DNA from 2 places in the Streptomyces sp. NBC_00259 genome. Region 2 is predicted to be linked to the other one. Evidence: predicted binding sites of a transcription regulator. Region 2 holds the regulator's gene; the other holds the start of a gene.
The links. The regulator HrcA, encoded in region 2, represses chaperone genes, less so after heat shock. The targets are predictions, from matches to a motif close to TTNGCACTCNGNNNNNCNGAGTGCNAA.
Positions count from the first base shown of each region.

Region 1: groL (chaperonin GroEL) is a predicted target of HrcA. The motif match lies at 1,905-1,931, and genes of this name have one in related genera.

Region 1 covers NZ_CP108080.1:3,543,231-3,546,640, reverse strand. The annotation lists gene thrC (threonine synthase) at 1-860, shown strand, start outside; gene OG766_RS15745 (MoaD/ThiS family protein) at 857-1,132, shown strand; gene OG766_RS15740 (cold-shock protein) at 1,546-1,749, shown strand; gene groL (chaperonin GroEL) at 2,058-3,410, shown strand, end outside.
Region 2 covers NZ_CP108080.1:2,521,012-2,524,421, reverse strand. The annotation lists gene OG766_RS11385 (DUF3097 domain-containing protein) at 1-89, opposite strand, end outside; gene OG766_RS11380 (MBL fold metallo-hydrolase) at 100-822, opposite strand; gene hrcA (heat-inducible transcriptional repressor HrcA) at 1,023-2,039, shown strand; gene dnaJ (molecular chaperone DnaJ) at 2,040-3,179, shown strand; gene OG766_RS11365 (nitronate monooxygenase) at 3,316-3,410, shown strand, end outside.

The DNA.
Region 1 (3,410 bases), 1.0 Mb from region 2:
TCACCACCCTCTCCTGCTCCTCCACCGGCAACCTGGCGGGCGCCGTCGGCGCCGCGGCCGCCCGCGCCGGATTCCGCTCCTGTGTGTTCATCCCGCACGACCTGGAGCAGGGCAAGGTCGTCATGGCCGCGGTCTACGGCGGCGAGCTCGTCGGCATCGAGGGCAACTACGACGACGTCAACCGCTTCTGCTCCGAGCTCATCGGCGACCCGGCGGGCGAGGGCTGGGGCTTCGTCAACGTCAATCTCCGCCCGTACTACGGCGAGGGATCCAAGACGCTCGCGTACGAGATCTGCGAGCAGCTCGGCTGGCGCATCCCCGACCAGATCGTCATCCCGATCGCCTCCGGCTCCCAGCTGACCAAGATCGACAAGGGTCTGCAGGAGCTGATCAAGATCGGCCTCGTCGAGGACAAGCCCTACAAGATCTTCGGCGCCCAGGCCGAGGGCTGCTCCCCGGTGTCCGTGGCCTTCAAGGCCGGCCACGACGTGGTCAGGCCGCAGAAGCCCGACACCATCGCCAAGTCCCTGGCGATCGGCAACCCGGCGGACGGCCCGTACGTCCTGGACATCTGCCGCCGCACCGGCGGCGCCGTCGAGGACGTCACCGACGAGCAGATCGTGGACGCGATCAAGCTGCTGGCCCGCACGGAGGGCGTCTTCACCGAGACCGCGGGCGGCACCACCCTCGGTGTGGCGAAGAAGCTGATCGAGTCCGGTGCCATCGACCCGTGCCTCACCACGGTCGTCATCAACACGGGTGACGGCCTCAAGACCCTCGACGCGGTGGCGCCCACGACGGGTATGTCCGCGGTCATCCGCCCCAACCTGGACTCCTTCCGAGAGGCTGGTCTCGCATGAGCGTCAACGTCCGCATCCCCACCATCCTCCGCACCTACACGGGTGGCCGGGCCGAGGTCGCGGCCGAGGGGGCGACCCTCGCCGAGGTGATCGCCGACCTGGAGCAGAACCACACGGGCATCGCGGCCCGGGTCCTGGACGACCAGGGCAAGCTGCGCCGCTTCGTGAACGTGTACGTCAACGACGACGACGTGCGTTTCGAGCAGGGGCTGGAGACGGCGACGCCGGACGGCGCCGGCATTTCGATCATCCCGGCCGTCGCCGGCGGCTGATCCTCACTTTCCGTAAGCAGAATTGCCCCCTCCGCAAGCTCCGTGGAGGGGGCAATTCTGCATGGTTGAGCGCGGTAGAGTTGGGGAAGCCTCCTCCGCTGCTTGTGCCAGGCGCATATGAGAATGCGCGCGCCCGCGATAAGAAGCAGCCAAAGTGTTCGAGCTTGATGCACGTTAAGTGTGCTTTGCCCGGCCCGACTTGCCCGGGAATGCTCGTAATCCTCGTAAATCGTCCTTTCGGTCCTGCCCGGAATTCTCGTCCGATTGACCTGTTGCAGAGGGCAGTTGGACAGATACATTCAGCCGCGGTCGACGCGTTCCGGCGCACATCCACGCCACACATCGTGGGTGAGGTCTGACCCGGGTCCGCGAGGTGCGGTCCTGTGCAAGGGCCAGTAATAGGGGAGTTAGGCATGGCTCAGGGCACCGTCAAGTGGTTCAACGCGGAGAAGGGGTACGGCTTCATCGCGGTCGACGGTGGTGCGGATGTTTTCGTCCACTACAGCGCGATCCAGATGGACGGTTACCGCACCCTGGAGGAGGGTCAGCGAGTCGAGTTCGAGATCTCGCAGGGCCAGAAGGGGCCGCAGGCGGACATGGTCCGCGCAGCCGGCTGAGCGCCGACTGACTGCAGCAACGTGACGGAGGGCCCGTACCCGCACTGGGTACGGGCCCTCCGACGCGTCCGGAGGTCCGATCGCCGAGCCCGCCGCCCGTCGGGGCTTCCTCGAAGCCGCTTGCACTCGAAGGGGTCGAGTGCTAATCATTGGCGTTAGCACTCTCCGAGTGAGAGTGACAACTAAGGACCGGGTCGGTGAGGCCCGCAGGCCGGGTGGGGCAAGGAACCACAAGGCATGCAGGCCGTCCGTCGCGGGCGCCAGCGCGGTCCGGAGAAATCCACCCCAGTCCGGGAGGACCACTTCACATGGCCAAGATCATCGCGTTCGACGAGGAGGCACGGCGCGGTCTCGAGCGCGGGATGAACCAGCTCGCCGACGCCGTCAAGGTCACCCTTGGCCCCAAGGGCCGGAACGTCGTCCTCGAGAAGAAGTGGGGCGCCCCCACGATCACCAACGATGGTGTTTCCATCGCCAAGGAGATCGAGCTCGAGGACCCGTACGAGAAGATCGGCGCCGAGCTGGTCAAGGAAGTCGCCAAGAAGACGGACGACGTCGCCGGTGACGGTACGACCACCGCGACCGTCCTCGCCCAGGCGCTGGTCCGCGAGGGCCTGCGCAACGTGGCGGCCGGCGCCAACCCGATGGCCCTGAAGCGCGGCATCGAGAAGGCCGTCGAGGCCGTCTCCGGCGCCCTGCTCGACCAGGCGAAGGAGGTCGAGACGAAGGAGCAGATCGCCTCCACCGCCTCCATCTCCGCCGCCGACACCCAGATCGGCGAGCTCATCGCCGAGGCGATGGACAAGGTCGGCAAGGAAGGCGTCATCACCGTCGAGGAGTCCCAGACCTTCGGTCTGGAGCTCGAGCTCACCGAGGGCATGCGCTTCGACAAGGGCTACATCTCGGCGTACTTCGCCACCGACATGGAGCGTATGGAGGCCTCGCTCGAGGACCCGTACATCCTGATCGTCAACTCCAAGATCTCCTCGGTGAAGGACCTGCTCCCGCTGCTGGAGAAGGTCATGCAGTCGGGCAAGCCGCTGCTGATCATCGCCGAGGACGTCGAGGGCGAGGCCCTGTCGACCCTGGTCGTCAACAAGATCCGTGGCACCTTCAAGTCCGTCGCCGTCAAGGCCCCGGGCTTCGGTGACCGCCGCAAGGCCATGCTCGGCGACATCGCCATCCTCACCGGTGGCACGGTCATCTCCGAGGAGGTCGGTCTCAAGCTGGAGAACGCCGGCGTGGACCTGCTCGGCCGCGCCCGCAAGGTCGTCATCACCAAGGACGAGACCACGATCGTCGACGGTGCCGGTGAGAGCGACCAGGTTGCCGGTCGCGTCAACCAGATCCGCGCCGAGATCGAGAACTCCGACTCGGACTACGACCGCGAGAAGCTCCAGGAGCGCCTCGCGAAGCTGGCCGGCGGCGTGGCCGTCATCAAGGCCGGCGCCGCGACCGAGGTCGAGCTCAAGGAGCGCAAGCACCGCATCGAGGACGCCGTTCGCAACGCGAAGGCGGCCGTCGAGGAGGGCATCGTCGCCGGTGGTGGCGTGGCTCTCATCCAGGCGTCCGCTGTCTTCGAGAAGCTCGAGCTCGAGGGCGACGAGGCCACCGGTGCCGCCGCTGTGAAGCTGGCCCTGGAGGCCCCGCTGAAGCAGATC
Region 2 (3,410 bases):
TCGACCACCAGGTCGGGCTCGGCGGGAACCTCCGGCACGGGAGCGGAGCGCTTCCACGGGGGCGTCAGGTCGGGGCTGTAATTGCGCACCGGGCAGACGCTACGACACCCCGAACCGCCGGGCCAGCTCATCGCGTTGGGCGCGGACGAAGCCGGCGTCCACCACCGCCCCGTGCCCCGGTACGTACACCGCGTCCTCCCCGCCCAGCGCGAGCAGCCGGTCCAGCGCCGCGGGCCAGCGGGACGCGATGGCGTCCGGGCCCGCCTGCGGCTCTCCCGACTCCTCGACCAGGTCGCCGCAGAACACGACCTCGGGACTGCCCGGCACCAGAACGGCCAGGTCGTGGCCGGTGTGGCCGGGGCCGACGTTCGCGAGCAGGACCTGGCGGCCGCCGAGGTCGAGGGTCCACTCGCCGGAGACGACGTGCTGCGGGGTGACGAGGACGTCGGTGGCCTGCGCGGCGTCCGCCGGCGGCATCCCGTGCCCGATCGCGTCGTCGCGCAGCGCGTCCCGCTCCCGCCGGAGCACGTCGTCGACGCCGACCGCTCCGTACACCTCGACCGCGGAGAACGCGGCCGTGCCGAGGACATGGTCGAAGTGCGGGTGGCTGAGCGCGATATGCGTCACACGGCGGCCGCCGAGGAGGGCCTCGGCCTGGGTGCGGAGTTCGGCTCCCTCACGGAGCGTCGAGCCCGTGTCGATCATCAGCGCCGCGCTCCCGCCGACGACGAGGCCGACGGTCGCATCCCAGACGGGCAGGCGGCGCCGGCCGACGCCGTCGGCGAGGCGTTCCCATCCCGGCTCTTCCCAAGCGACGTCCATACCCTGACGCTATCCCGGGGCGACCAGCGGCGTCATGGCATGTCGTGGCGGGTGTCACGGAACGGTTGGGTGTTCGGTCGCCCTTGCTAGGGGTGTACCTCCCCGCCGTACACTGGGCCGGGGAAAGCTGGCACTCAAACAGGGTGAGTGCCAGGCAGGACCGCCGGACCGACGAGGAACACAGCTGGAGGTGTGCGGCCATGCTCAGCGAACGCAGACTCGAGGTGCTGCGCGCCATCGTCCAGGACTACGTCGGGACGGAGGAGCCGGTGGGCTCCAAGGCTCTCACCGAGCGCCACCGGCTGGGTGTCTCGCCGGCGACCGTGCGCAACGACATGGCGGTGCTGGAGGAGGAGGGGTTCATTGCCCAGCCCCACACCAGTGCCGGCCGGATCCCCACCGACAAGGGCTATCGCCTCTTCGTGGACAGGCTGGCGGGCGTCAAGCCGCTGTCGACACCCGAGCGGCGCGCGATCCAGAACTTCCTGGACGGAGCCGTCGACCTCGACGACGTCGTGGCGCGCACCGTGCGGCTGCTGGCTCAGCTGACCCGGCAGGTCGCGGTCGTCCAGTACCCGTCCCTGACCCGTTCGACCGTGCGGCACGTCGAGCTGCTGGCGCTGGCCCCGGCCCGTCTGATGCTGGTGCTGATCACGGACACGGGGCGGGTGGAGCAGCGGCACGTGGACTGCCCGGCGCCGTTCTCCGACACCTCGCTCGCGGATCTGCGGGCCCGGCTCAACAGCCGGGTCGTGGGGCGGCGCTTCACGGATGTGCCGCAGCTGGTGCAGGACCTTCCGGACTCCTTCGAGCCGGAGGACCGCGGCACCGTCACGACGGTCCTCGCGACCCTCCTCGAAACGCTCGTGGAGGAGACCGAGGAGCGGCTGATGATCGGCGGCACCGCCAATCTGACGCGCTTCGGCCATGACTTCCCGCTGACCATCCGGCCCGTGCTGGAGGCGTTGGAGGAGCAGGTCGTGCTGCTGAAGCTGCTCGGCGAGGCCAAGGATTCGGGCATGACCGTACGGATCGGGCACGAGAACGCCCATGAGGGACTCAACTCCACGTCCGTCGTCGCGGTCGGCTACGGTTCGGGCGACGAGGCAGTCGCCAAACTCGGCGTGGTCGGACCGACCCGCATGGACTACCCCGGAACGATGGGAGCGGTACGCGCAGTGGCACGTTACGTCGGACAGATCCTGGCGGAGTCGTAAGTGGCCACGGACTACTACGCCGTACTCGGCGTGCGCCGCGACGCATCTCAGGACGAGATCAAGAAGGCTTTCCGGCGGCTTGCGCGGGAGCTTCACCCGGACGTGAATCCGGACCCGAAGACGCAGGAGCGCTTCAAGGAGATCAACGCCGCGTACGAGGTGTTGTCGGACCCGCAGAAGAAGCAGGTCTACGACCTCGGTGGTGACCCGCTGTCCGCGGCCGGAGGCGCCGGCGGCGCGGGCGGCTTCGGCGCGGGCGGCTTCGGCAACTTCTCCGACATCATGGACGCGTTCTTCGGGACCGCGTCCCAGCGTGGGCCGAGGTCGCGGACGCGGCGCGGCCAGGACGCGATGATCCGGCTGGAGATCGAGCTCAGCGAGTCGGCCTTCGGCACGACGAAGGACATCCAGGTCGACACGGCCGTCGTGTGCACGACCTGCTCGGGCGAGGGCGCCGCGCCGGGTACGTCGGCGCAGACGTGTGACATGTGCCGCGGCCGCGGTGAGGTCTCCCAGGTCACCCGGTCCTTCCTGGGCCAGGTCATGACCTCGCGGCCGTGCCCCCAGTGCCAGGGCTTCGGCACCGTCGTCCCGACCCCGTGCCCGGAGTGCGCGGGCGACGGCCGGGTCCGCTCGCGCCGCACCCTGACGGTGAAGATCCCCGCAGGTGTCGACAACGGCACCCGTATCCAGCTCGCCGGTGAGGGTGAGGTCGGCCCGGGCGGCGGTCCCGCCGGTGATCTGTACGTCGAGATCCACGAGCTGCCGCACCCGGTGTTCCAGCGCCGCGGCGACGATCTGCACTGCACGGTGACGATCCCGATGACGGCGGGCGCGCTCGGCACGAAGGTGCCGCTGGAGACGCTCGACGGCATGGAGGAGGTCGACATCCGCCCGGGCACCCAGTCCGGCCAGTCCATCCCGCTCCACGGACGCGGCATCACCCATCTGCGCGGTGGCGGGCGCGGCGATCTGATCGTCCACGTCGAGGTGCAGACCCCGTCGAAGATGGACCCGGAGCAGGAAAGGCTGCTGCGGGAGCTGGCGAAGCTGCGGGGCGAGGAGCGACCGCTGGGTCAGTTCCAGCCGGGGCAGCAGGGGCTGTTCTCCCGTCTGAAGGACGCGTTCAACGGTAGGTGAGCGGCCTCGCTCACCGGGCGCCGCGGGGGTACGGGACATCGTCCCGTACCCCCGCGGCATGCCGGAGCCCTGTCCCCGCCGTGGTCGTGGTGGGCGGGATTCGGCCGCGGGGGCCGGACGTGGCACCATGCGGGGCATGTCCTCCGCGCTCACCGATCTCTGCCGTTGTCCGATCGTGCAGGCCCCCATGGCCGGTGGTGCTTCCTGCCCCGATCTCGCCGCGGCCGTCTC